One region of the Paenibacillus sp. HWE-109 genome, then DNA from elsewhere that is predicted to be linked to it. Evidence: riboswitches for the same ligand, from Rfam matches in the RefSeq annotation. Region 1 holds a riboswitch; each other region holds the start of a gene.

Region 1 (7,439 bases):
GTGACCAGCTGTCCCAATTCCACACCAGATACGTGCATCGTGCTATCCCCCTTGTCCGCTTTCTCTCCCAAGATATGCGGACAAACAGGGAATCATGCTAGCTAAACACGTACAAGCCTGTGACCGGCTGCTTTGCGCAGACGATTCATAATGGCAAGGCCAATTCCGACTTCGGGGCAGCCTTCTGCCACAATGTAAGCTATACCTTGTTGATCGAATTGTCTTAACGCCGCATACAGGCCATGAGCAATCGATGCCGGTTCCGACAACGACCCGCAAGCAATAACCAGATCAGCGTCATACTGCGAGGCTCTCTCTTCGAAAGTAAGCACACCTGTGGATTCACCTCGTGCTCGGGCAGCCCGAATATCTTGCTGAATCCAAGCCATCACAGCTTCAGCGTGATCTCCCTGCACAATATGCATAAAGCCTTGCGGTGCATAATGCGTGTACTTCATTCCCGGAGCTCGCGGCGTTTCTGAAGCTCCTACATCTTCCCGCTCCGGTTCATGCATTCGCAGATTCGGAAGTACCGACCGCAGCTGCTCCGCGGTTACGCCCCCGGGACGAAGAATATACAATTCACCGTCCGCCAGCTGAATCACAGTGGACTCCACGCCAACACCCGTTGCGCCACCGTCCACAAGACCGCCAATGCGTCCGTCCAAATCGTCCCTGACATGCTCCGCCAAAGTCGGACTCGGACGTCCTGAGCTATTGGCGCTAGGAGCCGCGATCGGCAGCCCGGCTTCACGCAGAAGCTCCAAAGCAACAGGATGATCCGGTATACGTATCCCCACCGTAGCAAGGCCAGCCGTTACCAACGGCGAAATGCCGCCCGTTCGCACAGGCAGCACAATAGTTAGCGGTCCCGGCCAGAAAACATCCATAAGCCGCTGGTGATCTAAGGTGACACTTTCCATCTCCACTAGCCCTGAAAGCTGCGTCCTATCAGCGATATGGACAATCAGCGGGTTATCCGAAGGTCTCCCCTTGGCTTTGAAAATACGCTCCACAGCTTCCGTGTTCGTGGCATCTGCGCCAAGTCCATAGACCGTCTCCGTCGGGAATGCTATCGTTTCACCCTCTCTCAGAAGCATTGCGGCTTCCGCCAAGCTGCTGATTCCATCGGTGCCCGAACCCGCTTCCACTTTCCAATACATTGTCACGCTCTATCATCCTTACTTCCCTAAATTCAATTTCAACTAAACCAAGAAGCAATCTTTTTGACCATTTCCCAGACGAAAAACTTCACTTCCGGTTGTGCGGCGGCAGCCACTGATGTCTGTGACTCAGCTTTCACTTGCGGAGCGCTGCCAGCTTTGGCTGTTGATGCGGCCTTAACTGCAGGTGTCGCGACAGCTTTGGTATCCACTTCTGTCTTAGCTACAACAGCTGCTGATGCTACCGCTTCTCCGGAAACAGAATCTACGAAACATAATGGCGGGAACAGCACACACCACCAGTTCTGTCCTTCCCCACTGCCAATCGTAACCCGCAGCGCCTCATATTCACCTGCCGGATAGACTTGGTTGCCGTACATTTTCGTTGGAAAAGGAACTCTCCCCAATTCCACCGTATGGGAGTATGTGTAGCCGCGTGCTTCTATCATCTGTCCAACAAGCGTATCAAATTCAGCCAAATGTGCATTGACTACGACTCTTGCTTCATCTAGCGATTGCGGACCGACGACCCAAGTCTCCATACGAGCTATTATCGCGTCACGAATCTCGCGTTTTAGGGCTTGATCCTGGGCAGAATCCGAGTTTGCAAGAATACGCAAACGGATAGATTCTTCCGGTATAGTAGGCGCGATAACCGCCGCATTCGTCCGATTGGATTCCCAACATGTAATCATCACAATAAGTGCAAAAGCTACCAATAATAAATGTTTGAATGATGGCCGTTCCGTTCTTTTTACCATTAGAAAAAGCCCCTTTCCCTTCGCTTCTACCAACCAGTATGGGCAAAAAGAGAAGAGGCTAAACCTAGTAATCTATGAAAATTGTAAAAATAATAGAGTTAGGTTGAGAGACACAGGGTGGGCTGAAAAGGAAAAATAGCCTTAACTTCTTAGTTCAGGTGCTTCTAGCTGGTTATCCTACCCGCTGGATTCGCGGATCGCCAGTACGTGGCGATTAATGCCCTGCAGATCCGGCACGAAGCGGATCTCGTCCCAGTCGGCGGCGGCGCCCAACATCGCCGCCACAGCCTCCGCTTGCCGGATGCCGACCTCGAACCCGACCACGGTCGGGATTCGCGGCAGCTGCGGCAGCTGCGAGATCATACGGCGGTAGAGGTCGAGTCCCTCTACACCGCCGAACAAAGCCGTGTGCGGCTCGAACAGCCGCACCTCCGGCATTAGCGCAGGCAGGTCGCCATCAGGGATATACGGTGGGTTCGACACCAGTATATCGGGCGCGATCCCGCGCTGGATGAACGGTTCGAGGAGGTCTCCCTCGAGCCACTCCACACGCGCAGCCACGCCGTGGCGCTGCGCGTTCACGCGGGCCATCTCCAGCGCTGCCGCGGAGATGTCGCTGGCCGCCACGCGCCACGCGAGGCGCGCGTGCGCAATCGTAACCGGGATCACTCCGCTCCCGGTGCCAACATCCGCAAGCAGCGGAGCGCCTAGCGGGAACAGACGCGTGCCCTCGTGGAGCAAAGCTTCCACGAGCAGTTCCGTCTCCGGCCGCGGGATCAGCACGGCCGGGCTCACAGCAAAAGGAAGGCCGTAGAAATCCTGCTCGCCGATGATATACTGCACCGGCTCGCCCGCGGCCTTCCGCTCGACCAGCTGACGCCAAGACTCCGCCAGCTCCACTGGAAACTGTTCCTGGAAGCGGAACAGCAGCTTCGTTCGCGTGCAGCCTAGCAGGTGCTGCAGCAACAGCTCCACACAGGAAGCTGCCTCGGCCACGCCTAGCTTCCCTAAAAAAGAAGAAGCCTCTACATAGGCTTCTCTAATCGTTGCAGTCGGCATCACATCGCCTGCTCCCCTTTATCTAACGCATCGGACTGTGCAGCAATGGTTAATGCGGAAACAATCTCCGCCATATCGCCGTTAAGGACCGTTTCCAAACGATGCAAAGTCAAACCAATCCGGTGATCGGTAATCCGGCTTTGCGGGAAGTTGTACGTACGGATACGCTCTGAACGGTCTCCCGTACCTACCTTGCTTTTACGCTCGCCAGCATATTTCGCTTCTTCCTCTTCACGCAATTTATCCGAAATCCGCGTACGAAGTACGCGAAGTGCCGACTCTTTATTCGAGTTTTGCGATTTGCCATCCTGACAAGTAGCTACGATGCCTGTAGGCACATGAGTTACGCGCACAGCAGATTTCGTTGTATTAACGGACTGACCGCCCGCTCCACTTGAACAGAACGTATCTACGCGAATGTCCGCATCATGAATGACAATTTCTACATCTTCAGCTTCCGGCATAACAACAACCGTAGAGGTCGATGTATGAATGCGTCCGCCAGACTCCGTAACTGGAATCCGCTGTACACGGTGCGCTCCGCTCTCAAACTTAAGCTTGCTATAAGCACCTTTGCCCGTAATCATGAAAATGATCTCTTTGAATCCGCCTAAATCATTCACGGAAGCATCCAGAATTTCCGTTTTCCAGCCTTGACCATCCGCATAACGCGTATACATCCGGTAAAGATCACCTGCGAATAACGCAGCTTCATCACCACCAGCCGCTCCGCGAATTTCGACGATTACGTTCTTACCGTCGTTGGGATCTTTGGGCATCATCAGCAATCTAAGCTGTTCTTCCAAAGAAGCCGCTTGTTCGCTCAGCTCATCAATCTCCATTTTGACCATTTCGCGCATCTCATCGTCCAGCTTCTCGTTCTGCATCACTTTCGCATCAGCGAGCTGTTCACTTACACTCTTATATTCATTATAAGCATCATAAGCTTCTTGAAGATCGGATTGTTCTTTGGAGTATTCTCTCAATTTCTTCGTATCATTTGTGACATCAGGGTCACATAACAATTCACTTAATTTATCATATCGATCTACAATCGATTGCAATCTATCCAACATCGTGGATCACTCCTTTCTTATCTTTTTCTCGTAGTTAAACGTTGAATCTGAAATGCATGACGTCCCCGTCATTCACCACGTACTCTTTGCCTTCAAGTCGCACTTGGCCTTTTTCCTTAGCTCCATTCATGGAACCAGCCGCTGCCAAATCATTGTAAGACACAACCTCAGCACGGATAAAACCACGTTCGAAATCGGTGTGAATCACACCAGCTGCTTGCGGTGCTTTCGTTCCTTTACGAATCGTCCAGGCTCTTACCTCTTGCACGCCAGCTGTGAAATACGTATACAAGCCAAGCTTTCTATACGCTGCTTTAATCAATCTATTCAAGCCGGACTCTTGAAGTCCCAACTCTTCGAGGAACATCGCTTTTTCTTCGTCTTCCAACTCGGCGATTTCGGATTCAACCTTCGCGCTGATCGACACCACTTCGTTGTTTTCGCCTTCAGCAAATTCTTTCACAATCTTCACGAAAGGATTTTCGTCTGCTGTCGCCACTTCATCCTCACTCACGTTTGCTGCATAAAGCACAGGTTTCATGGTCAAAAGGTGAAGATCGCGCACGAGAAGTTTCTCATCTTCGCTGAGATCCAAACTACGCGCTGGCTTATCTTCATAAAGCGCTTCTTTAATACGCTCCAAACACTCCACTTCAGCAACAACCTTTTTGTCGCCGCCTTTGAGGTTTTTGCGTGAACGCTCAATCTTCTTCTCTACGGACTCGATGTCAGCCAATATCAATTCAAGATTGATCGTCTCGATATCGCCAATCGGATCTACTTTACCAGAAACGTGGGTAATATTATCATCTTCAAAACAACGAACAACATGCACAATGGCATCCACTTCACGAATGTGCGCCAGAAATTTATTTCCAAGCCCTTCGCCTTTGCTCGCGCCCTTCACTAAACCCGCGATATCCACGAATTCAAAGGCTGTCGGGACAATGCTCTTAGGCACAACAATCTCTACCAGCTTCTGCAATCTCTCGTCTGGTACTTCAACTACCCCAACATTCGGATCGATCGTACAAAACGGATAATTCGCAGATTCTGCTCCCGCCTGTGTAATTGCATTAAACAATGTCGATTTTCCTACGTTCGGTAGACCGACGATACCTGCTTTCAAAGCCATTGTAGTTACAACTCCTTAATTTTCGAAAATCATCCTTCTTATTATATAGTACTTGGAACGCAAAAAAAAGCCTGAGGCTACGGATTGGCCACAGTCTTTTTTTCCATTGCTTTTTTGATTTGCGCTTCCCGCTTCTGAATGAAGTAAGTTTCTATCTGATTTTTGAGGATAAAGCCTCTTAACGCATTTGTTTTTTCATCCGGAACATTCAAATATCTGGCCCCATAGTAGAAGCCCGCATTTGTTTTCTCTTTTCTAACAACTTCCATTGTACAGGCCATCGAAAAGCCAAGATTCAATTCAACTTCCAGCTGAGAATGCTTTTGGATAATTTTTTCGACCATTGCATTGTCATCTACCGTGAAGCCTACGCCATTAATGGAAATATTTTTGATCGAAATGGCAATCGGATTGTCTAAATGATGTTTATTTCGCTTATTTACATCTTGAAGTCCGAATAACAAGCCGCCCTTTGTGACTTCAACACGAGGAAACTCCCGTTTCTCCGTAAATTTCCGACGATTTTCGGGTGGATTCAGCACGATGAGAGATCCCTGCTCTTTGGCAACTACCGTCGTTTCCCAAACAAACAGCCCTGATTTCGTATAGACTGTCATTTTCAGCTTATCCCCCAACCGAAACACATCAAACTCAGGGAGTTCTACCTCAATAATGTCACCGAGAGCATAAGTCAACACACCAGTAGCTACGAAATCTTCCTTGCTGAGCACTGCTTTACTGTCGATCATGACATCAGCATCATAGCCTTCTTTACTGCCATAAAGTTTCATGGGTTGTTGCTCGTTGGCCACTTTACTCAACATCCTTTCGCGAACCGTACTCGACTTATATCATTAAAAATAGACCGCCCCGATGATCCGGAACAGTCTATTACCTTAATCAAAAAGCAATGATTTTCGGTAACCAGGCTGTCATAGTTCGCGGGAACCGTAGACCCTCAGCTTTGCGTCCTTGCCTTTCAGCAAGTTTGCCATTTCGAATTCTGCAATTTCATGTCTGATTGTGGTTGTGCAGGCTTTATGGTCATAAAGGCCTACTAGCATCTTCATTATATCGGAACCTTGTCTCAGTTATCAACTAAAAACCTTGCGCAGCCCATCTTTTTAGTGTATGAATGTAGAAAGAAAAAAGTATCCACAACTTTTTAAGTTATCCACATTGTTATCCACAGGTTGTTAACAACGAATATTTGTTCGATGTTTTATTCACATGTGGATAAATTATTTTAGCGAGGTGTCCCCCTGTGGATGAACATATCCCCTGGATGAAAGAAGCCATTCAAGAGGCGCTCAAAGCCGAAGCCATCCGCGAAGTGCCGATCGGCGCTGTCGTTGTCCACCAAGGCCAAATTATTGGTCGCGGCTACAATCTTCGTGAAACAACCCTAGATCCGCTCGCTCATGCAGAGCTGGTTGCTATTAAGCAGGCAAGTGAACATTTGCAGGCGTGGCGTCTGCTAGATTGCCAGCTTTATGTTACGTTAGAACCCTGCCCTATGTGCGCTGGCGCCATTGTTCAAGCTCGGATCCCGCAAGTGATTTATGGCACGACGGATCCTAAAGCAGGCTGCGCGGGGACGCTCATGAACCTGCTGCAGGAAGACCGGTTTAATCACCGTGTCGACGTCATTAGCGGCGTCATGCAGGAAGAGTGTTCGACGATGCTGACCCAATTTTTCCGTAAATTACGCGGCAAGGAATAATCGTTGCATCCATCTGTGCAAGAAATTCTCTAGATGACCTGGCCGCAACCGAATGCTTGCGCCGTGGAGGCCTTCGTGCTATCATAATTCTTGCTATGCGCCCGTAGCTCAGCAGGATAGAGCAACAGTTTCCTAAACTGTAGGTCGTACGTTCGAATCGTATCGGGCGCGTATATCCTACCTAAAGAGGCTGCCCTTAAGTCATAAATTGACTTTTGGGACAGCCTCTTTTTTCTTTTTTATAGAAACACTATTTTTACAACAGTCGTACGCCCAAAAGGGTTTTCTCTTGAAGAGCAATTTATCAGCATTAATTTTTGTATGGTAATATATACCTATTTTTGATATGCTAAAATTCTACAAAATATTTAAAAATTATCCATTATAAGAAATGAGGAGAACCATGTATTTCAGAATATCAGCCCTATCTGCAGGTATTATTTCTTTTCTCTATGCCGTTTCCATGCTATCTTCCAGCCGCGTATTCACGTTTGACACAGCTTTAAATTTGAGTACCATATT
Region 2 (7,439 bases), 2.4 Mb from region 1:
TACGAGTATTATAGGTGTTGTAACCTCTATTTTCCAACGATTGTTATTCTTCGATTTACATAGATGTGTTATATTGGAAATAAGGAGGGATGCTCATGTTTCGCTTTTTATTCGGAAAATCATCCAAACCGCCCAAGCGCAATCGTCCTGGAAAATCCAAACCGAGTTATCGCGCAGCAGATTTACCTCAAGGGCTTGGTTTACAAGCTGGCATTCCATTAGATCGTCTAGTCGCTAAATTGGACAGCGCACTTCCGCCTGATTATGTAGAAAGACTCCAATATCGTGTCAAAATCGAACACCCGCTTATGAGTGATGATGAGTTTTCTTGTAAATGGTTTGAATTAAAGCGATTTTTCCTCATGAATCTGATCTTAAAGCGAACCCCGATGTTCAGCCACGAAATCGACGATATTTGGCATGAGATGTTGATGTTCACACGGGAATATCAACGGTTCGGAGAGCAATTCGCAGGTGGCGTTATTCACCATGCGCCTGAGCGCGAACCTAAGGAAATGCCGGGAGAGCGCGCATGGTTTGACTGGGTATATGCGCATTTATTTGAATTTGCGCCAACCAGCGCCCGCTGTTGGAATGGCTTCTTCCGTAATCCGTTGGATAAGGAACGAACAGACTTGCTTCGCGGCGGGAACGAAGAGGAGATCGCCGCGCTGTGGTTTGATATGGAGCAAGCGAAGCGATATCCCGAAGTGGCTGAAACGATCCGCTTGCTCGTAGCGCAAGCGATTTCGGAAGCCGAGAAGGCCGCGAACAGCCGCAGGTTTGAGGATACAGGCTGGCAGAACTCCTTATCCGGGCCTAACAGTATGGTCTACTTAGCAGGCGCGATGATGTTCTTCTCCATCAGCGAAGCCCACGATTACACGAGCGGTATGGACTCGTATATGCCTGAGAATCAAGAAGATATAGAGAAAGACAGAACCTCCAACTGCTCGGCGTCAGGCTGCGGTGGCTACAGCAGCGGTGACAATAGCGGCGACAACAGCTCCGACGGTGATTCTGGCAGCGGCAACAATTGCAGTTCCGGATCGGGTTCCTCCTGCTCATCTTCCAGCTGCGGTTCCAGCTGCAGCAGCTAGCCATTAAACCCAAATCAATCAAAGACTGTTCTCAAGGTGTCCAACACTTGAAGACGGTTTTTTTGTTGTGCGCTCTAAATCCAACAAAAACCAACAAATCGAAGACACCAATCGCTAATTTTCGTGTATAATTGGAATTCGATGTTCATTTGATTGACCGTCGGTAAATAAAGTGGTGATAGGAGTCTCTTTACATGAATCGGTTGCGTGGTTTTCTTGGTTCATATCATCCCATTGTGCATACGCTGCTGTTGGGAACGGTGATGGCTAGGGCAGCGTCATCGATGAGCTTGCCGTTTCTTGCCATCTATTTGGCAAGACATTCGTCCATGAGTCCCGTCATGATCGGGGTCGTTATCGGGATGGGCTCTCTGGCAGGAACGGTCGGCGGTTTTATTGGCGGGACATTATCTGACCGATTTGGCCGAAGAATTATTATGTTAGCCGCACTATTTGGCTGGGCATTCGTATTTCTGGGCTTCAGTGTCGTTAAATTACCGCTCCTGTTCATGCTGCTCAATATGCTGAACGGGCTCTGCCGGTCCTTCTATGAACCGGTATCGCAGGCCTTGATGGCAGATCTGACAGAACCTGCGAAGCGGCTTAGCGTATTCTCATTACGCTACATGGCCATTAACGTCGGGGTTGCTGTTGGTCCATTGTTAGGTGCTTTTTTTGCCACCTGGAGTGGAGCGCTTCCTTTTATGATCACGGGTCTCATTTATTTTATTTATGCCGTTACCCTGTATGTCCTGTTAAGCAAGTTTGGCATTAAAAAAATCGAAGGTGAGAAGAAATCACCTGTTACTTTTGGTTCTGCATGGCGTGTCATTCGCAGTGATATGACTTTTCGCTACTATATTTTAGGCGGTATCATTGGCGCAATCGGCTACTCGCAGGTCATGGTGACACTTTCGCAATATTTGGAGAAAAGCTTTGTGGATGGCGTCAAAATGTTTGCCATTCTGATGAGCGTTAATGCAATTGTGGTGATTGCCATGCAAATTCCGCTTACGCGCTGGTCCGAGAAGTATACACCGCTTGCAGCTATCGTTTTTGGCAATTTAATGTTTGCATTAGGCGATATTGGATTTGCGTTGTCGCATTCGCTTATTTGGCTTATTGTGTCTATGAGTATTTTTACATTGGGTGAGATCTTGAATTACCCGGCAGCGAATATGTTGATTGACAAATTAGCGCCTGAGCATATGCGAGGAACGTATTTTGGTGCCCAAACTTTAACGAACGTCGGTCACTTTATGGGCCCATGGATTGGTGGATTTTTGCTTGTTTCCTATGGGGGCAGCACGTTGTTCAACAGTATGGCGGTAATTACATTGGCGGGTTCCATTTTCTACTGGAAAGGCACGATTCGTCAAAGGTTGCTGAAAAATACGTCGAAAAAAGAAAATTTATGAAAATAATTGAAAAATTAGTTCTTGAGAACTATTCGAATTCAAAACAACTTCCCTTATTCTTGAGAGTGTAGATCAGTTAAACCAAGTTCATACCGTTACAACATGTTACACATCTCGACAAAGGCAAAGCTGACGAAAGTCAGCGACGCAAAGCTAAAGGGGCTTACTTGTCCTGAAACGGACAAATTGCCAGCCAGCTGCCGAACGATTGGGTATTCAACATAGAACCCCTCCGATCGGAATAATCGCGGGGTTTTTCTCTGTCATAACCAAATGAATTGTACGAATAAAGGAGGACCAAGCAGCATGCAGTCTGAACTACATGAAGAGCAAAAAGTAACTTCGCTATGTGGTAATCATGTTGCCCGTTTGGTTCCGTCTTCAGACGGACCAAAGCTGATGATTAATCGAGAAGAATATGCCTTGAATGAAAATTGCTGGGATGTTGAAATGTTTCATGGGAGAAGCAACAGCATCTTGATTTTCTACTGGAAAGGCGAAGTTAAGCTATCCGTAAAGATACCGCCTATTGCTCAAATCGAAGCATTTTTGAATAGGCTTTATCAATGTTTGTCTTCCAAGTTAAGAACGGTGCAGCCGATTTAGGCGTACCGTTCTTTTTTTCATGCTTGATGCGGAAGCGCTCATCGCAAGACAAAAGCATTGTCACGAAACGACAGAAGCTGATATAATAATTAACAATAAGGTATGTAGTGCAAAAGGACTACGATTAGGGGGCTACACGAGCATGAGATTAATTACACGTTCGGATTTTGATGGTCTGGTATGTGCGATGCTTTTCAAAAAAATGAACATGGTGGATGAAATGAAATTCGTCCATCCCAAAGATATGCAGGACGGCTTGATTGAAGTTACGGAGAACGATATCTTGGCCAATGTCCCTTATGTGCCTGGTTGCGGTTTATGGTTTGATCACCACTCCAGCGAGCTTGAGCGTATGGGCGAGAAGGTAGCGTACAAAGGTGAAACGCGGATTGCCCCAAGCGCGGCACGTGTCGTCTATGATTATTACGGCGGCCAAGAAACCTTTGGCGATATCGATGATATTATGCAAGGCGTAGACAAAGCGGATTCGGCACAATTCAGCAAAGAGGATATTTTGAATCCAAGCGGCTGGGACCTGTTGTCCTTTATTATGGATGCCCGCACAGGCCTGGGTCGCTATCGCGATTATGCAATCAGCAATTATCAACTCATGGAAGAACTGGTCGAGCACTGTGCGACGAAATCTGTTCATGAAATTATGGAACTGCCTGATGTGAAGGAGCGTGTGGCACGTTACCTGGAATTGGACGTTCTCTATCGAGACATGCTGCAAACCTATACACGTACCGAAGGCAATGTCATTATTACGGATCTGCGTAATGTAGAGACCATTTATCCAGGCAATCGTTTCATGGTATACGCCCTTTATCCGGAGCAAAACGTATCGATTTGGATTGTCGACGGCCGCAATAAACAAAACTGTGTATTCGCGTGCGGTCATAGCATTGTCAATCGCTCCTCCAAGACGAATATCGGAAATTTGATGCTCCAAAATGGGGGTGGAGGTCACCAGGCTGCAGGGACTTGTCAGGTGGATTATGACCAAGCTGAGGATGTATTGAAGCAAATTATTGCAACGATGAGAGCAGACGGTTAATTCTTACAACCAGCCGCAGGACAGGAACCTCCCTGATTGCGGTTTTTTGACTAGAAATCGGCATAGGAGGCATCTCTATGAGATTGGAAAAGAAGAAATTGCAGGCTAAGGGAATTAAGGTGGAGCCGGTGCGGATTGATCCGATTACAGGAGATAAATATACATTTTTTGCAGATCCGGACGGGCTGCCTTTGGAGTTGGTGGAACATGTCTAGTGAAAATAGGAGAACGACGGAGCAGGAGCCCAAATTGAGCTTTGCCAAAGGGTGTCTGTGGAGTCTTGTTGTGATGATCCCTGTTTGGGCTATTTTTATTTGGTTCTTTTTCTTTAAATAAAAGCCTTTGTTAGCTTGATTGGATGAGAACTGCTGTTGGCAGGCTGATCGAATGAGCGACAAAGGTTTTTTTTAGTATTTTGTATAGGGTATGGGGGTATGGTATATTCTAAAGGGGGTGAATTAATTCTATGAAGACAATTTTAATTGTTGATGATGAAGAAAAAATTCGTGAAGTTGTTGCGTCCTATTTGCAAAATGAGGGCTATCGGGCTATTCAGTCCGAAACAGGGAACAAAGCACTTGAACTCGTTCGAGGTGGCAATGTGGATCTGCTTATTCTGGATCTGATGCTGCCGGACATGCCCGGTGAAGATGTATGCAGGGCGATACGGCAGTTTTCTCCTGTTCCTGTCATCATGCTAACAGCGAAAGTTTCGGAGGATGACCGCGTCCAAGGATTAACACTCGGTGCCGATGATTATGTCTTGAAGCCGTTTAGCCCACGTGAACTAACAGCAAGAGTTAAAGCTATACTTCGTCGCACGCAGGAGGATTCGCTTCTTGCAGAAATTATTTCGTTTCATCATGAGGATCTTGTCATTCGGCCAATGAAACATGAAGTTTATAAAATCGGCAAACGGCTAACTCTAACTCCGAATGAATATAAATTGCTGCTGATTCTGGCGCATCATCCTAACCGAACGTTTACACGGGAGGAACTCGTTGAAAAAGTGCTCGGTTTTGATTATGAAGGCGATCATCGTTCCATCGATCAACATGTCAAAAACCTCCGTCAAAAAATAGAAACGGATCCCAAAAAGCCTCAATACATCGTCACCGTTTACTCCATTGGTTATCGGTTTACGGGAGGGGAATCATCGTGAGAGGGTTATACGCACGAATTGTCATCGCATTTATTAGCATAGCTTCCGGTGTTTTGCTCATCTCAACCATAGCGTTTATCGTAACGACACATTACCACTTCTCCTTATATCAATCTCAAACGATGGAGATGAACTCACCGACATTTGATGCCCATTTTGAGCAGGCAGTAGTACAGTCTGTTCTTTGGTCTGCCATTCTGTGCATATTGCTCTCCGTTCTGATAAGTCTTTTGGTCGCCAAGAGAATCACAGCTCCGCTGATACAAATGAAAAAGGTCGCAGAGCGAATGGCGCAAGGAGAACTTAGAGCAAGAACAACAGTCAAAGGAAATGACGAGATCGCCGATCTGGGGGGCTCCCTTAATCATCTTGCTGAACAACTGATGCATCAAGAGCAGTTGCGTAAAACGATGACGGCTGATGTGGCGCATGAATTAAGAACGCCGCTTGCAACACTCAAAAGCCATATGGAAGCGATGATAGATGGCGTTTGGACGCCAAGTCCCGAGCGACTGGAGTCTTGTTATGAGGAGATTGAACGTTTGCGATTCCTGGTAGGCGATTTAGAGCAATTAACGGAAATGGAGTCCCCCCATTTCAGGCTGAAGCTGCATCAAGAAAATGTAGCAGTCATTGTTCATCGCAATATCGAAGCGATTCGGGCTTCTTTTGACCAAAAGGGAGTTCATCTTGTATTTGAAAGTTTAACTAACGTTGAAACTGTACTGGATAGGCAGCGATTAGGTCAAATTGTGGTGAACCTTTTAACGAATGCGCTAAAGTTTACGCCCCAAGGGGGGAAGGTCTCTGTTGAAGTGAAGGAAGAACAACACTCCGTGATCATTCTTGTATCGGATACTGGAATTGGAATTAAGGAAGAGGATCTAAGTTTTGTATTTGAACGTTTCTACCGCGCAGAGAAGTCCCGGGATCGTAAATCAGGCGGAAGTGGGATTGGATTAACGATTGTAAACAAATTGGTGCAAGCGCATGGAGGAACTATTCGAATGGAAAGCCGTGTTGGTGAAGGAACAATCGTAGAGATACATATTCCCAAGATTTTAGTGTAGATGTAATTAAGATCTTAAGTCTACATAAGATCTACATAAGCATCTTTTATAATAAAGGTTATCAAGAGGAGTGACTTAGATCACAGATCAAAGATCTCATAAGAATTTGAGGAGGAAATTATGAAAAAAATAGCCATTTCAATTCTGCTTACGGCTGCTCTCTTAACGGCATGCGGTAAATCAGGGGGTTCGATGGACCATAGCGGCATGACGAAAGAAGCAGGTTCCACGCAAGCAGACAATGTCCAAGCACAGTTTAAGCTTTCTAGTGATAAGACAATGCCGAACCAAGATACTATGATTACGATAAAAGTTCAGGATAAAGACGGCAAATCAATTGAAAAATTTGATACCGTGCATGAGAAACAGATGCACTTTATTATTGTCAGCAAAGATTTATCTTTCTTTAATCACATTCACCCGGATTATAAAGGAAAAGGTGAATTTACCGTTACCACACAATTTCCGACTGCAGGCGAGTTCAAGGTGATTGCGGATATTACGCCAACGGGTATGGGAGCAATGAGCAAGAGCCAATGGGTGACAGTTCAAGGTAACCTTCCTGCTCAAAAAGCAATTGAACCTGATGCTTCATTAACTAAAGTGGTGGACGGCAAGGAAGTAACGCTTTCCATTGATCACCTTATGGCGGGCATGGAGCTCGACTTGAACTTCAATATCAAAGACGCTCAGACGAAGAAACCTGTAACAGATCTGCAGCCTTACTTAGGGGCAGTTGGGCACGTGGTGATCTTAACGCAAGATGCCGGAAATTACCTGCACGTGCATCCGACAGATGAGAAAGCGTCGGGACCTGATGCCAAATTTATGACGACATTCCCGCACAGCGGTGTATATAAGATTTGGGGACAATTCCAGCAAAATGGTAAAGTATTTACGGTACCTTATGTTGTGAAAGTACCGTAATGATTGGAAAAGGAGCTAAGCGGCTTGATATGCTTAGCTCCTTTTTATCTAATGAACCGGATGATGCTTATATACCGAAAAATAGCTGCTTTGGCGATT
Region 3 (7,439 bases), 1.1 Mb from region 1:
ATAGCTGCAGGCGCCCAAGGTACTGCCAATTTCGCGAACAACACGCAATATACCGTTCTGCAAAAAAACAGCAATGCCCATATTGTTAAAAATACGGAGCCGGGCAAGGAGATTACCGGTTACGCCATATTTAACAGCAGCGTGCCGGTCAATCAGGGTTTGATTCGAAGCAGCAGTGATCCGATTATGGCGATGGTTCAGTCCGTTAGCGCGAATGAAGCCGTGCTGAGCGTGGCCGATCCCGATCTGCGGATTGCCACAGAGCTGACTCCGAGCGCCATGAAGAAGGACACGCTCATACTAAACGGCATATGGCATTTGAAGAATGTGAGCAGCGAAGCACGCGTTATCAGTACCAGCGGGACGACAACGACCGTAGAATTCGACACCGTACACGGTAAGTCGATTGACATCACGCTAGTGAAATAAAAGCAGAGGGCCTGCCCTCAGCCATGTGGTACATGAGCTGTCGGGCAGGCCTTTTATTATCCCTGTGGCGTCACAAACTTACGTTAATGATCAAACTGTTCAAAATAACGAATCCGCTCCATAATCGTCGGATGCGAACCCCGAAACCACTGCACCAGCTTAGGTTGTGTAACAGGACTCAGATTGACCTTGGCAATCTGCTGAAAAGCGCGAATCGCCGCGCTGCCGTCGCCAGTCATTCGCATCGAATACACATCAGCTCTGTGTTCAATCACGCGTGAAAAAGCATTCTGGGCAGGAGCCGATATGAAGCTCATTAGGGTAACAATTAGCAACAACACAGGCAGTGCTGCCAGATCCTGCTCCCCTTTTATCCCCCATACGCTTCCCCATCTTCGTACAAAGAAGCGATAGGCAAGTGAAGCAAGCCAAAATCCTACAAAACTAAGCGCAATCCCATACAGGATGCCCAGATAAATATGACGCTCAACGTAATGTCCCATCTCATGAGCCATCACCGTTAATATTTCGTCCGGCTGCAGCTTCTGCAGCATCGTATCCCAGAGGACAATACGGGCATTTCCCCCGATCCCATTGACATAGGCATTGATCGCTGAAGTCCGTTCTGACATATTCACTTGGTAAACTTGATCAGCAGGAATATGCGACTGTGCAGCAAGATGCAGAATCTGCTGTTTCAACGCCTGGTTCTGAAGCGGCTGGAAGTCATTATACAGAGGATCCAGCACAACGGGTTGAATAAAAGTAATAAACAAAATCATCGGTATCGAGATGAACCAGAACCATATCCACCACCGCCGGGGGCTTCTTCGAAGCAGCCATCTAAATATGGCTGCCATCACAATCGTGCCCAGAAGATTCACTACAAAATCCTTACCTTGATCACTCCAAAAGATAGCTAGCGTTTCGGTCGAAATCCCGTATGCCCGATCGATTCGGTACAGGAAGATATCTACCGGAAGGAAGAGCACGTCCAGAAGGAGACTGAACAAAAGAACAAAAGCAGCCATTTGCAGAAATGATGCTCTGAACAGCTTTTCCACGCCATTGCGGAATCTAACCGCTGCACCGAGCAGAACGAGCGTTAACCCGATTTGCAGTGGAGAACTTACAAAGTAAGCTAGTGAGCGTATCCGGGATAACGATTCTGCCTTTGCGATTTCTTCGTTCGTCATGAAGGTATGCGGATCTGCCAACGTGCCTACCATTTCATGCGGAATATGAAATAAATCCCCTTTTAACAAATACACAACAAAAGTTAACACATAGACACCAAAAACCCCGATTATCCCTACATACAGACGTTTCATTCGCTACCTCCACCAAGTTAGACACTTGCCAGCTTTTGGTTCATGAATCGGACAATATTCCCGGCATCCAGCGGTTTGCTTAAGAAATAGCCTTGAATTTCATCACAGCCTAGTTGAGATAACAGCTCCCACTGTTCGAATTCCTCCACACCCTTGGCAACGACTCTTTTCCCTAGACTATGCGACAAGGCAATCCATCTATGTATAGTAGCTTGATCCATTTCACTCTTCAACATATCCCGGAGGAACGTTGGATCCAGTTTTACAGCATCGAAAGGCAGCTTATGCAGCAAGAATACGGAGGGAAAGCCGGATCCCACATCATCGATGTTAAGCTTGACCCCATATTCCTGAATTTTTTCGAAAATTTGACATGTTAGGTAGACGTCAAGCAGCGCAGTTTGCTCTTTGATCTCCAAACAAAGGTGAGCAGGTCGTACGTTCGTTCGTTCAAGCACCTCAGCTAGCCTGTCCAGAAAATGGGGATCCAAAAATTGCCGCGTCGATAAATTCACAGAGACTGGTAATGTGGACAATCCTTCCTGCTCCCAGACTTTCAGCTGTTCACAGACTCTGTTCAACACCCAGTAGCCGATTTCCAAAATGCTCCCGTCATCTTCAGCAGCAAGCATGAAAGCATCAGGAGGCAGGAAACCAATGCCTGGTCTTACCCAGCGTATCAACGCCTCAGCCCCGATAATATAACCTGTCTGCATTTCAATGAGAGGCTGATAGTGAAGTACGAACTCCTCTTCATCAATGCCTTTTTTGATGCCCAGACTATGCAGATAGCGATGCTGCTCAACTTGCCGAAGGGAGGGTTCATAGATAACGAAATCACCGGGCCCTTTGCTTCTTGCTTCGTACATCGCCATATCTGCATACTTCATCAGATCTTCAGCGTGTTTGCTATGAAGCGGCGACAGGCATATCCCCATGCTTGCGGTAACAACAAGGTCTTTGCCATCAAAAACGAATAGATGGTTGCATACATCCAATAGGCTTTGAGCAAGTGACTCCAGTTCTTGCTGGTCACTTATTGCAGGAACGATTAGAGCGAACTCGTCTTCGCCTATTCGTGATACTAGCGCACGTCGCGGTGCTGTTTGCTTTAGCAAATCAGCTATTTGCTTTAGCAGCGAATCACCTGCACCGATACCAAGCGCAGCATCCACTTGTTTGAACTTATCCATATCGACCAAGATGACGGCGAAGGCCTGAAAACTGTCATTGACCAAATAATTTTCCAAATGATCTAGAAAGGAACCTCGGTTCAAGAGTCCGGTATGAGCATCATGTTCAACCAGATATTGAACTTTATCTTCCGCTGCAACATCTTTTTTGATTTCCGTCAGAAGCACATAATGCAGTGGGTCTCCTCGCCAAATCATATCATGGCTCTCTGTTTTTACCGATTTCACCTTGCCGGTCCTTGTAATGACGGAACATTCCACAGGCAGTGTTTGGTAATACGCCCCTCCGCTCATCGTATTCTCTTCTCCAACGAACTTTCCAATAGGCTCCAGCATTAGTTCATTCGGTAAATATTCCAGTAGCTGCGCCGCTTGAGGATTTAAATCCACAATAATCCCCTCCTGATTCACCACGATAATGGAGACTGGGGAAAGATCATACAGCATCTGATACGTTTGATTAATAGAAGGCAAGAAATCGTATTTCATTATCGCATAACGCAGAAAGTAACCAAACCAAAGCATAGAGAGCATCGCAAGATCCGGATAATTAATCGTGTTCAAGAGGTCATGTGCTTCATCAAAGACTGAAAAAAATACGCCCCAGAAATAAGTCATTACATAGCCAATGCACATGATGCGGATTTGTTTGCGTTTTAATTGTAAATCATACCGTTTTACATACCGGAAACCAACTAGGAGCAACATCAGGCAAATGGACATCGCATATACGCTTGTACCTAAAGTTAGAAATTGAAGACCACGGCTCCATATATCTATTTCCCAGGGACCCTGATGAATAAGGTCGACGGAAAACCAGGAAAGCGGCAGCAGCAAAACAACACTTGGTACTAAAGACCCATAACATAACAAAAATACTGAGATTTTCGACATTCTTCGGAATCTGCCTGTTAGCCTTAAAGAGAAATGAACCATAAAACACATCAGAAAAAAGGAGGGAAAGTCCATGAATCCTAGCACAATCGGATAGGTATAGGAAGCTGGTACCCAACTGATTAGAAAGTTCCCTATATAAGGAATAATCGCTACTAGAAAGCTGATCGCCGCTATCTTATTCAGCGAACTGTACCGATTCCGCCTGTATACTTCCAACGCCATACGAATCAAGAGCAACATGGGTATAGCATAAAGCAATGCGGATATCACAACTATTAGCATGGAGAAGGCTCCTCATCATTTCGTACTTTTCCATCCAACAAAAAAAGAAACCTTGCTTGAAGGTTTCTTGATCACCTAAAAGCGGAAACTGGCTGGCATTCGACAAAATCGAGTAGCCCCTCTAGCTTTGCGTCCTTGACTTTCATCAAGTTTGCCCTTATCTCTTTTACGGAATATTCTTTTCATTAGTTCTGGGACTTTATTCCTATTTATTTTATATCATGCGAACGTATTTTTCGTCAATGTCAGTGGACAGGATTGCTTTTACAAGTTTCACATGGTGTAATGGAAAGAACGATGAATTCGGAAGTGAAACAACGATGAAAAAATGGTTATTTACTTTTCTTGTGCTTTTCTCCATCTTTGATATCGCTTATGCCAAGATGACCTCACCCGCGACTGAGCATACATCGGCTGTAGCAGCAATTGAGCCTCAAATCGAAGTACGAACAGATATCCACTCCGTCATGCAACCTACACCAAGCATCCTCCCTACGCCCACTCCCGAAGAAGCAGAAGACCACGGGATCATCCCTGCTCTTTCCCAGCTGCCTGAGCTTCCGAATGGCTGTGAGGCGGTAGCCGCAACGATGCTGCTTAATTGGGCTGGACTTCCTATTACCAAAGAAGAGATGGCAGACAAGCTGCCTAGAGGCCCCATGCCTTATGAAAATGAAGATGGCGCCTTTATTGGCGGCAATCCCAAAGATGTCTTCGTTGGTGATCCTTATCAAGCGGGATACGGGATTTATCACAAACCAATGGCCAAGTTAATGGATGGGTTGCTGCCTGGGCAGGTGAAGGATATTTCCGAATCTTCATTTGAGAATTTGCTAAGCGTCGTCGCTGGCGGGAATCCCGCTATGGTTTGGGCAACCGAGCATATGGATGCTCCTTATCTGGACCTGGAGTGGCAGGACGAAGAAGGCGAGCTTGTTGAGTGGTATCAACCGGAACATGCCTTGCTCCTGACTAGTTGGGATGCTGACTTTGCGTATATGAACGATCCTATGACTGGCGGGCAGGAATCTTACGCATTAGCAGATTTCAAATATGCGTGGGAACGGATGGGCTCGCAGGCCATCATCATCAACAAAAAAGCATGAACAAGTTCAGTGAATCTGAGCTTGTCCATGCTTTTTTTAAAGCGGATCTAGTTGTACCGCAGCCTGCTTGCCACTTAACTGAATGCCTGTTTGTTTACGCCCGCTTGCGCTTAGATCTTTCACCAGGTTCTCAAGCAATTCCTTGGCTTTGGCCCCTTCTTTGCCGGAAATTTTCACGACAAGGAGGACGGCGTCTCCAGCTTTGAGGATTCGTTCTGCTTGCTGTCTTTTGGTATCCAGGTCGTGGTCCTCAATATGCGGCGTTAGGCGCAGTTCCTTGACCTTGAGCGGCTGATCCTTTTTGCGGGCTTGCTGTTTCTCCTGCAGCGCCTCTTGCTTGGCTTGGCCGGAACCGATCAGCTTGCAAGGCGGCGGACTGCTCATCAAGGATGTGCAGATGAGATCCACCTTGAGCTGTTTCGCCAAAGCAAGGGCTTCCTTCGTGGGCATCGTGCCCAAATCTTCGCCATGCAGTCCTGTAAGATGAACCTCGGATGCTTTGATTTTCTCATTCTTAATCATTGTGATTACACCTAATCTTTCGCTATAATGAACCCATCCCTATATGAGGCTGGTTAAGGAGCTGTATATATACTTATGAACAACAAAGAATTAGAAGAGCAAATGATTGAAAATTACAAGCGTGAAGAGCATATGATGATTCTTGTATTTGCTCAGTGGTGCATTAATCACCAACTGGATCCTGCCGCGCTTTATCATAGCGCTTATCCAGATCAGCCGAACAATGAGTCTTTGCAGAAAGCACTTGAACTGACCGTTCCTAGAGAAGAAGCCGGCGAAGTCCCTGACGATACGGTGCTGGGTGTCTTGTCGTTATTCGGCAACGAGGAGCTCGCGTTCATCGTCACACAGGAAATAGAGAAACGCCCGAGAACAAGACAGGAATGATGCTACTGCATGTTGAAAGCATCGGCCAGCAGCTCAATCGTCCGCAGTCTGGTTTCCCAGTGATAACCGCCGGCAACGATCATGACTTCATCGACTTGGTAGCTTTCCGCTAAACTCAGCAGCTGCTGCTTCACATGCCCCGGGTCGCCTACGATCATGCGCGACCGATTGTCCCGAACCCGGGTTTGATCCCAATCCGAGTATCCATAATCTGCGGCTTCTTCAGGCGACTTCACTCCGGTGAATTCGCCTTTCTCCATTTGCAGAATGCGCAAATCGAGGGAAGCCGCAAGCCCTTCTGCCTCCGCCTGCGTCTCGGCGCACAGCACATAAATGCACACCGTCGCCTGCGGCACGACGTTCAGTGCGGACGGTCGGAACGAGCTGCGGTAGCTGCGCACCGCTTGCTGCCCTCCCGCTCCGTTAATGAAGTGCGCGAAGCAGAACGCTGCGCCTGCCTGCGAAGCGTACACCCCGCTCTGCCCGGTGGAGCCGAGCAGCCATACCTGCGGCACTCCGGCCACCAACGGGGTGGCGCGGATGCCCTCGAACACATGCCCGGGTTCCACCGAGTCGGTGAGGAACCCGAGAAGATCTGTGACTTGTGCGGGGAAGCGCTCCAGTCCCTCGAACAGATCCGCGCTGACACCTCGCAGCGCTTTGGCCGTATGGGGCGTTCCTCCGGGCGCACGCCCAATACCAAGGTCGATGCGGCCTGGATACAGCGCTTCGAGCATGCGGAAGTTCTCAGCGACCTTGTAGGCGCTGTAATGCGGCAGCAGGACGCCGCCGGAACCAAACCGGATGCGGCTCGTACGGGCAGCCAAGCTGGAGATCAGCACTTCCGGCGATGAACCTGCAAGTCCCATGGAGTTATGATGCTCCGACGCCCAGAATCGGGTGTAGCCGAGACGATCAGCAGCTTGCGCCAACGCCATCGTTTGTTGCAGCGCATCGCTATGCGTATATCCGGACGAAACCGGTGATTGATCAAGGATACTTAGCTTCAGCACATCCATACCTTCTTTCTAAATCATCTACCGATCTTGATTATACAACGCACAGCCAACAAAAGAAAAAGGACAAACCCCTAAAGGCATTGTCCTTTATACACTTATACATCAGTATCCTGCATCCCACTTTGTTGCTTACTAAAAGTGTATGGCAGACGACTGGCTTTATGACAGCATTTTTATTTAAGCTGCATCCTTCGCTTTCTCGCCCGGCTGTTTCTTCTTGAATAGCAGAGGGATAAGCGCAAACAGAGCATACATGCCAACCGCTGCATAAAA
Region 4 (7,439 bases), 3.8 Mb from region 1:
TTTACGTCATGATAATCGCAATACTCAATGTCTATGCGGTCACCGAATGTGTGGAGCGCAACGATAGCGCAGCCTACTCCGTCTAAGTCCGTATGTGTAAAAAGTTTAATCCGACTCATGCTCGCGCCTCCTCAATTATCCATTTACCGCGGATCTCATCTTCGCGAAATATTATTCGCCAGCCGTCCTTCTTTAGTCCGCGGTCCCCGGTTACTTCCGATTTAATCCACGCGCCCTTTTCGTACGCTGCGAATGCAGTCGCGAAGTCTACGAGCTGCTGGCGTTTGCGCCATTCGTAACTAGCGAGAATGTCCGTAGTAGGTACGAACGTTTCAACATCCTGGAAGAAACGCGGATCATTCCACACTAACGCTTTAGACGCGTAGTTAGCGTACGCCGTAAAAGTAACCGCGCTTCCTTCAAACGGCCCACTCGCGACCTCGTACGTTTCCCCTTCTCGAATATCGCGTAACATTTCCCACGTTTTCATATAGCGGGCCTCCTCGTTTTCTGCCGCAGCAGGATTGTGTGATTACAGTAGCAAAATAGGACATGTTTGTTCGCAATCAACCGCAGCCAAATTGAGTAGGTTTCACGGGAAGCTGGCGGGATCTTAACGTTGGGTTAACGTATAGAGAACGTTAATAACGTTATAAGAGCGTATATAAAGATCTTTAAAGATATATAAAGATCTAAGTACTTAAGATCTAACGATATTCACTACGTTCATATCGTTTCGCCACGGATAAACCCGTTCCGTAGCGAATCAATTAAACATAGACCTTATCGCGCAAAGGGTTTCGTAAGAAAACCCAACCAAACGGACAGCACGGGCCACCAGTTTCGCAAGTCCTACCGTAGCCACCGAATCCCCGCCGTGACTTTACCGTGGAATTTGCGCGAAATTAGGCGTTTTGGTAGCGAGTTGGAACATTTTATCATCCGTAATGTTAAACGCGCTAATTTGACGGTAAAACGAAGGCGAAACGTAATAGCGGTATTTTTCGAATTGCTTGCGTTAATCGATTGAGTGCGTAGCAGGATCGTATGACTACAGTAGCAAAATAAGATATGTTTTTTAGCGTCATCCGAGACGCCTAAAACGGCATTCAAGTATACGATATTACGTACAATGAAGCGTATTTACGTTATTTGAACGCTGTAAACGGCCTTTAAGTTAAACGGTGAAACTCAGATATCGACGCAGCCAAACGCGGCGGACGCGTTCGTTACCACGTGATAGCTCGGCGAGTTCGAGGAATATGCGTGGTGGACACGCGGCGAAATCGAGTACTTTAGCGCTCATGAGGCGGCCTCCTTTCGTTCGTGATTACCGAAGTCAATACGAATTGGGAACGCGATTCCCGTTGATTCGCGCCAAAGTTCAAGCGATGAGACAACGTAACCATAGCGTTCATTATCGCGTTTGATTTCGTCAATTGTGCGTGAATTAGCGTAACACCAGTCGACAAACTGCCTATATTCATCGAAGGTGAGTCCGTTTAAGTCCGCGAGATACGCGACTACGTCTGCGAATCGATTGGCGTCGATATCGGTGCGCGTGCGTATCCATTCGAAGGGGTTAGCGTCGTTTTTGGAGCAATTTACACTTTGCGACAGCGGGATGATATTTCCTAAGTAGGTACCCCCGTGACCGGTTGCGATGGCGATAAAATGATCGTCGTCTAATCGAGATATTCTTTGTGTAAGTGCGCACAAAGTACCAAACATATCTTTCATGTCTCTGCGTATTTCATCTGACCACTGTAGTGTCAAACATTTCTTTAATGTTCTGTACTTCAATCTTTGCACTGCACATTTGAATCGGTTCCGCCTCTCCCAACTTTGTTTATTGAGAGAACATCGCTCTAAATTATTAAGCCTCCAGTTATTGGATAATTCTCTCTGATAGAGCGCGTTTTCTACACGCCATTTTTTGCGTGCTTTTCTCATACGATCTTGATTCCCCTCTCTCCAACGACGATTAATTTCTTGAATTTGTTCCCTTCGTTGGCCGTACCTAAGTTGACTTATTTCCTTGATACACTCCTTACAATGAGGTTTTCTCCCTGTGGGATTCCGTGAAGCTACGTGATACTCCACCAACACCTTCACAACGAAGCACTTCGTACACTCCTTCGCGTCAACTTCCTCCGCCTGCCTATCCGCGATTCTATACATAAGCAACTTAGTCAACTCAACGTGTTTCCGTCGCTTTTTTACCTCAACGATTGCCCCGACGCTACTACTTCGTTTACTAACGCCCGCCTTCGACATGTTACCGTTACCTCCTTCGTTTTCCACTTATACTTCCTCTATGTACGCTGATCGAATGTCGTACAGTTTTGGGGAAAGATTTATTTTCGTTTCTATACTGCATTGTACGAATACTCCGATTAATCTCGCACAAAAACGCAAAAAATTAAGCGCGACAACTCGTTAATAACGAATCGCGCGCTTAAATGGGAAACTATTTAACGCAGGGTACGGGTCAAAAACATTGTTAGATTCCGCTCCTACGGTTATAATAGTAGTAATCGAATAAGAGATCGTGATGAGTTATGTTGACCACCCGTTTCAACATACGTTGATTTAGTAGTGTTCGGACTGACGTTTGGACTACTGAATGGACAAGCGTTGAGCCAAATGAAGTCCATCCGTAAGTTGACAGGGTAGGGGTCAGTGGTTCGAGCCCACTACAGGTCATCCAGAGAAACCCTTACGTTGTAAGGGTTTATTTCATGTTTAGAGAACTATTGATCCATGAATGAGTGCCAAATTCGGTTCCGTGGTCAATATTTGGTCAAGAATGCATTTTTCTGATCAATAGCGGTTTTCACATTTCTTTTGCTTTGCAAATAAATAAAGCCCACTCCAATTTGCTGAGTGAGCTTCACTGCAATTTCCGTTTAAAATCTCTTATGTATGAGTCCGTTTCAATGGATTTAACTGAAAGCATTTCAAGAATGCGATCTTGTCTTTCTTGCCCTTCAATAAGTCCCTTTACGTTATCCTTGGTTTCCTTAATATTTTTCTCAACGTTATCTGATTTATCCTCTAATGATTTCAAACTGCCATTGTTTTCCCCAACCATCTTAATTAATGTACCCAACATTTCCTCAATTCGATTAAGCTGCATATTTTCCATCTTCTCAACTCCCTAGCTTTGTTAGTTTTAATTATAAAATACCTAGCAAGAACCGACCTATAAACATGGCAATAAATTTAACTCGATTCATTACTGAAAAGCAGTTTTCCGAAATTAACAGCAGTCTCCTTTGGTATACTAGTCGGTATGTAAGGTCTATATCTTTTTATTAGAGGTCATAATAAAGAAAACCTTGAAGTCTTCTTCAAGGTTTTTCTCACTGATCAATTTGAAAAATAACTACAAAACATTCAAAGTGTTCCTAAACAATAAAAAGAGATTTTTGGCGCTACATTTCAACAAGTCCGAGATACATAAATATTAGAATTTTATTTTAATTTCTTCTTCGCTTTATATCATTGTGGGTATAGTCTTTAAATGTCCTATTGATTTTTGCAAATGCAATTTTAGTTGAAGCTTTATCAATTGGTTGAAAAATCATATCAGCAAAATCCACGATTTCCATTTCAAGTCCCTCATCCTGAAATAATTTAACGAAATCACCGATGCTTGGATTTTTGTCTACATCACAAAAAAAAGGTATCTCTTTAAAAGTTTTCGTTAAACGATCATTATATTCTACCACAGCAATATATTTGATTTTAGTCGCCAAAATTGTCGCCTCCGCTTTCGATAACTGGCTAGCACAGTGCTTTTGCACTAAGCCCCTTTAGTTTTGCGTCCCTACTTTTCAATAGGTTTGCCTTGTCGAGCACTAACTGCTTAACATTAAATTTCAGTCTACATGAATTGGTTAATTATGTCTAGTTCTAAAGTAGCAGTTACTTAAAAACTTACTGTAAAAGAGTAGCTTCAGCTTAGGCTATATGACAATCCCAAAACAGTCATCTTGCTTTAGAAAACCCTTGTGAATTAACGTTTTTTTGTTCAACAAACAAAAAAAACGTGGCCAATTCGGCCACAGTTTGCTCTATCTCCTTATTGCTCCTCATTCACCACAACCGCATCACGAATCTGCTCAAAAGAAACCGGTGTGTAATCCAGTTGTTCCACACTCACATTATAATAATGAAGTCCCTCGTATTTCTGCCCGTGAATGTGGCCATGGACATTGACGTATGGCATCTGTTTGTTCATGTACATGGGTTCGTGAGACAGGAAAAAAAAGTTTTTATAAATGATCGGATAATCGCTCACTTCATCAAAACCGGCATCGAGCCACCACGTCCTGGACCTTCCCCGGTCATGGTTGCCTAGGATGAGGATTTTGTAGCCGTTGAGTTGCGAAACGATTGCTTGGGTCTTCTCTTTGTTGAGAAAGGAGAAATCCCCCAGATGGAATACCGTGTCCTCTTTGTTCACAACTTGATTCCATTTGGCAATCATGCTTGCATTCATTTCCTCGGTATCGACGAAAGGGCGATTTTCAAAATCAATAATCAATTTATGACCAAAATGGTGGTCGGATATGAAAAAAGTTTGGGACATGGACATCCGCCTCCTCGATTTAATTAGTTCATTCAACAAAAACAGCTATCCAAGCATTTCGCGAATGCTCTCAAGCGTAACGCGAATAGCTTCTTTCATTGGCGCCGTCTCACCTTGGAAGGGATGAACGGATCCGAAGGTATGATTTCCAGCAGGAATGCGAAGCCACTTAATAGCAGGATTTTGCTGCACTAACTGAGTGGACCCCTTAATGCCTCGCTCCCCATCTTCTGTGCCTTGGACCAGTGAGACAGGGCAAGCAATACCGCTAATTCTGCTAATGATATCCAATCGCTCCTGATTTCGTTCCATATCCACTAGTATTTCCAAATCTAGCGGCATATTTTGCTTAGTTCGTCCATTCAACGTATACGCGCGTCCCGTTTCGCGCATTTCCGCTTTATTTTCCTCGGTGAACAGATCGACATTAGCAATGCCATTCCAACTAATTACACCCGCAATTTGAGCTGGATGATCTAAGGCATAAATCAGACAAACCGCAGCCCCCCTGCTGTGTCCCAACAGAAGAATTGGCTGCTTTGACGCGATTTTATCTCTTTGGTAAATATAATTTACTACGGCTTCCAAATCTTCTAGATCGCGCGAATAAGTAGCTTTCGCAAACTTCTCAAGTTCTGAGAATGTTAGCAAATCTGCTCCGACTCCGTTGTGCGAAAAATTGATAGCGACAACATCGACATCCTTTGCCAAGGATTGCGCTGAATACGGAAACATGCCCCAATCTTTAAAGCCTTTATAGCCATGACAAATGATCAGGGTACCTTTCGAGGGTTGTGATTCCGCTGTATACCAATCCCCCCGCACTATGCGATCCTGCTCAAGTTGGATTTCGAATGATTGACCTGCTCTGCTTCCCATCTGTCTTCCTCACTTTCCATATTTGTTCAAAACAACCTTAGCTATTGCTAGTTTAACACAATTATTCTAAAGCAGCCTAAACCAGATTAATGATTATAATTTCTAAGGATTTAGTAAAAACTGACTACAGCGCTCAAATAAATCCACGCAGGAGGACGTTAACCTATGTATCACAACCGAGCAAACAGCTTGCTTTCCAAAGTAATCTGCATGCTGTTGTTCATTTTGTTCATTTCCAATTTTATGATTGGCAGACCCTATGTGAAGGGCATGGAGCCAACAGATCAAAGTGCAGCAGACACTAACAACTTTCGGTTGATTGTCAAATCTTCAGCAAGTGCAGCTTATCAAACCGAAGTCATGTTTACGGATAAAAAATTAAAAAAAGAGCTTGACGATCGCAGATTAGGGGTAGCATTCTCTGACTCCTTACTGCTGGATACGACGCTTACCTATGACAATAAAGGTCAGACGCAAAGTTTTGGCGTCACTCTGAATGGAGAAGTAGTGGACCCCACAGCTGGTTCCTTTTTGGAACTGTCAGCCCATGTACAAGAAGTTCTGCGTGCACAAGTTCAAGATCTTAGAGCCAAACATTACGGCGAATTGCTGCCTTGGGAGGAAGCCAGTTTAATTCTCCCGAAATATAGTAAATTCACGATTGTCGATGTGGAAAGCGGTCTTAGCTTTGAAGGACAGCGTCGTGCTGGTTCCCATCACGCGGATGTTCAGCCGCTGACCAAAGAAGACTCTGCGACGCTCAAAACCATCTACGGCGGCACCTGGAGCTGGGACCGCCGAGCGGTCCTCGTGAAGCTGAACGGCCGCACGTTGGCTGGCTCCATGCATGGCATGCCGCATGGCGGAGATGGTATTCCCGGAAATGACTTCGACGGTCATTTCTGCATTCACTTCCTCGGGAGCGTGACGCATGGTTCCCGCTCTATGGACCCGGCGCACCAAGTCATGGTGCACCGGGCAGCCGGCTTGCTGATCCCTTACGTCAGCAAGCTCTCGCCCTGGGCGCTGATCGACGTATGGATCAGCGCAGCGAACCAAGGTGACCTGCAGCTGCTGCAGGTCACCACAGGGCAAGAACAGGCGGTGCACGTGCGCAGCATGCGCCGCCTGTCCAAGTTCCCGGAGCTGGACGTAAGCCAGCTCCTGCAGCTCGAGACCGCGGTCAGCGTGACGGCTACGCCGGAACGCGCCTCCGCGGTCGTGAACAGACGCGTGCTCTTTCGCCTCGAAAGAGCCTCGCTGGATGCGCGCTGGTATATCCGCAGCACGGTCATGCAATAACCAAAGCCCGGTCCCTCTGCGCTAGACGAGGGACCGGGCTTTGGTTTATTTAACGGTTATTTTACCCTTCATAAAATTCTTATGCGGTTCACAGAAGTACGTATACTCCCCGGGGGTTGTCAACGTGATACTTTCGGATTCCCCAGCGCCGAGCAGATTCGTTTTGAAGCTGCCATTATCGGCAACAGCGTTATGCTTCACTTTATCCTTATTGGTGAAAACAATGGTTGATCCCGCTTCAACCGTCAGATCCCCTTCTTTAAATGCAAAGCCTTCGATGTTCACATAATACGTCTTGGCTGTGGCTTCGCCAGACACAAGATTAACTGTCCGAGTTGCCTCATCGTAAGCGACTCTTACTCCGAACACTTCGGCCAGGAAGCGTGAATGCACGAATGTAGTGCTATTGATAAGCTGCGCTGGTCCAACCATCGTATGCGGGGTACCATCGACATGGGCTTCACTGGAACCGATTGTCAATTTAACTTCTTTGCCTTCTTTACTTACCGTTACGGTTTGGGTAGCTGCCTCATAGCCTACCTTTAGACCAATCCCTTCTGCAAATGCGCGATATGGGACGAACAACGCATTATCGACCAAATAAGCTTCATCAACCTGTAGGGGTTTCCCATTCAGCATCAGCTTCATATCGGACTTCACC

Evidence for each region. Region 1 has a riboswitch for cyclic di-GMP ahead of LOZ80_RS31665 (PilZ domain-containing protein). Riboswitches for the same ligand answer to the same signal wherever they lie in the genome.
Region 2: linked by a shared signal. The riboswitch ahead of LOZ80_RS21165 (hypothetical protein) and the one ahead of LOZ80_RS31665 (PilZ domain-containing protein) in region 1 are both predicted to bind cyclic di-GMP.
Region 3: linked by a shared signal. The riboswitch ahead of LOZ80_RS26945 (EAL domain-containing protein) and the one ahead of LOZ80_RS31665 (PilZ domain-containing protein) in region 1 are both predicted to bind cyclic di-GMP.
Region 4: linked by a shared signal. The riboswitch ahead of LOZ80_RS15295 (hypothetical protein) and the one ahead of LOZ80_RS31665 (PilZ domain-containing protein) in region 1 are both predicted to bind cyclic di-GMP.

Annotation. Positions count from the first base shown of each region.
Region 1 is NZ_CP091881.1:7,377,075-7,384,513, reverse strand. It holds gene LOZ80_RS31695 (manganese efflux pump MntP) at 1-38, opposite strand, end outside; gene LOZ80_RS31690 (L-threonylcarbamoyladenylate synthase) at 102-1,163, opposite strand; gene spoIIR (stage II sporulation protein R) at 1,202-1,924, opposite strand; gene prmC (peptide chain release factor N(5)-glutamine methyltransferase) at 2,102-2,983, opposite strand; gene prfA (peptide chain release factor 1) at 2,983-4,059, opposite strand; gene ychF (redox-regulated ATPase YchF) at 4,094-5,194, opposite strand; gene LOZ80_RS31665 (PilZ domain-containing protein) at 5,272-6,006, opposite strand; cyclic di-GMP riboswitch class I at 6,111-6,197, opposite strand; gene tadA (tRNA adenosine(34) deaminase TadA) at 6,480-6,917, shown strand; tRNA gene LOZ80_RS31655 (tRNA-Arg) at 7,015-7,088, shown strand; gene LOZ80_RS31650 (hypothetical protein) at 7,321-7,439, shown strand, end outside.
Region 2 is NZ_CP091881.1:4,974,849-4,982,287, reverse strand. It holds gene LOZ80_RS21175 (glycine-rich domain-containing protein) at 96-1,100, shown strand; gene LOZ80_RS21170 (MDR family MFS transporter) at 1,295-2,518, shown strand; cyclic di-GMP riboswitch class I at 2,631-2,723, shown strand; gene LOZ80_RS21165 (hypothetical protein) at 2,825-3,124, shown strand; gene LOZ80_RS21160 (exopolyphosphatase) at 3,267-4,181, shown strand; partial or broken gene LOZ80_RS21155 (VOC family protein) at 4,274-4,396, shown strand; gene LOZ80_RS21150 (response regulator transcription factor) at 4,648-5,343, shown strand; gene LOZ80_RS21145 (sensor histidine kinase) at 5,340-6,413, shown strand; gene LOZ80_RS21140 (DUF8832 domain-containing protein) at 6,534-7,340, shown strand.
Region 3 is NZ_CP091881.1:6,301,911-6,309,349, forward strand. It holds gene LOZ80_RS26935 (chondroitinase family polysaccharide lyase) at 1-429, shown strand, start outside; gene LOZ80_RS26940 (M48 family metallopeptidase) at 513-1,760, opposite strand; gene LOZ80_RS26945 (EAL domain-containing protein) at 1,778-4,132, opposite strand; cyclic di-GMP riboswitch class I at 4,213-4,298, opposite strand; gene LOZ80_RS26950 (C39 family peptidase) at 4,453-5,238, shown strand; gene infC (translation initiation factor IF-3) at 5,275-5,760, opposite strand; gene LOZ80_RS26960 (hypothetical protein) at 5,836-6,147, shown strand; gene LOZ80_RS26965 (LLM class flavin-dependent oxidoreductase) at 6,150-7,160, opposite strand; gene LOZ80_RS26970 (TVP38/TMEM64 family protein) at 7,344-7,439, opposite strand, start outside.
Region 4 is NZ_CP091881.1:3,590,164-3,597,602, forward strand. It holds gene LOZ80_RS15275 (DHH family phosphoesterase) at 1-119, opposite strand, end outside; gene LOZ80_RS15280 (hypothetical protein) at 116-490, opposite strand; gene LOZ80_RS15285 (hypothetical protein) at 1,303-1,803, opposite strand; gene LOZ80_RS15290 (hypothetical protein) at 2,894-3,148, opposite strand; gene LOZ80_RS15295 (hypothetical protein) at 3,483-3,761, opposite strand; cyclic di-GMP riboswitch class I at 3,778-3,863, opposite strand; gene LOZ80_RS15300 (phosphoesterase) at 4,088-4,597, opposite strand; gene LOZ80_RS15305 (alpha/beta hydrolase family protein) at 4,643-5,476, opposite strand; gene LOZ80_RS15310 (hypothetical protein) at 5,642-6,778, shown strand; gene LOZ80_RS15315 (stalk domain-containing protein) at 6,824-7,439, opposite strand, start outside.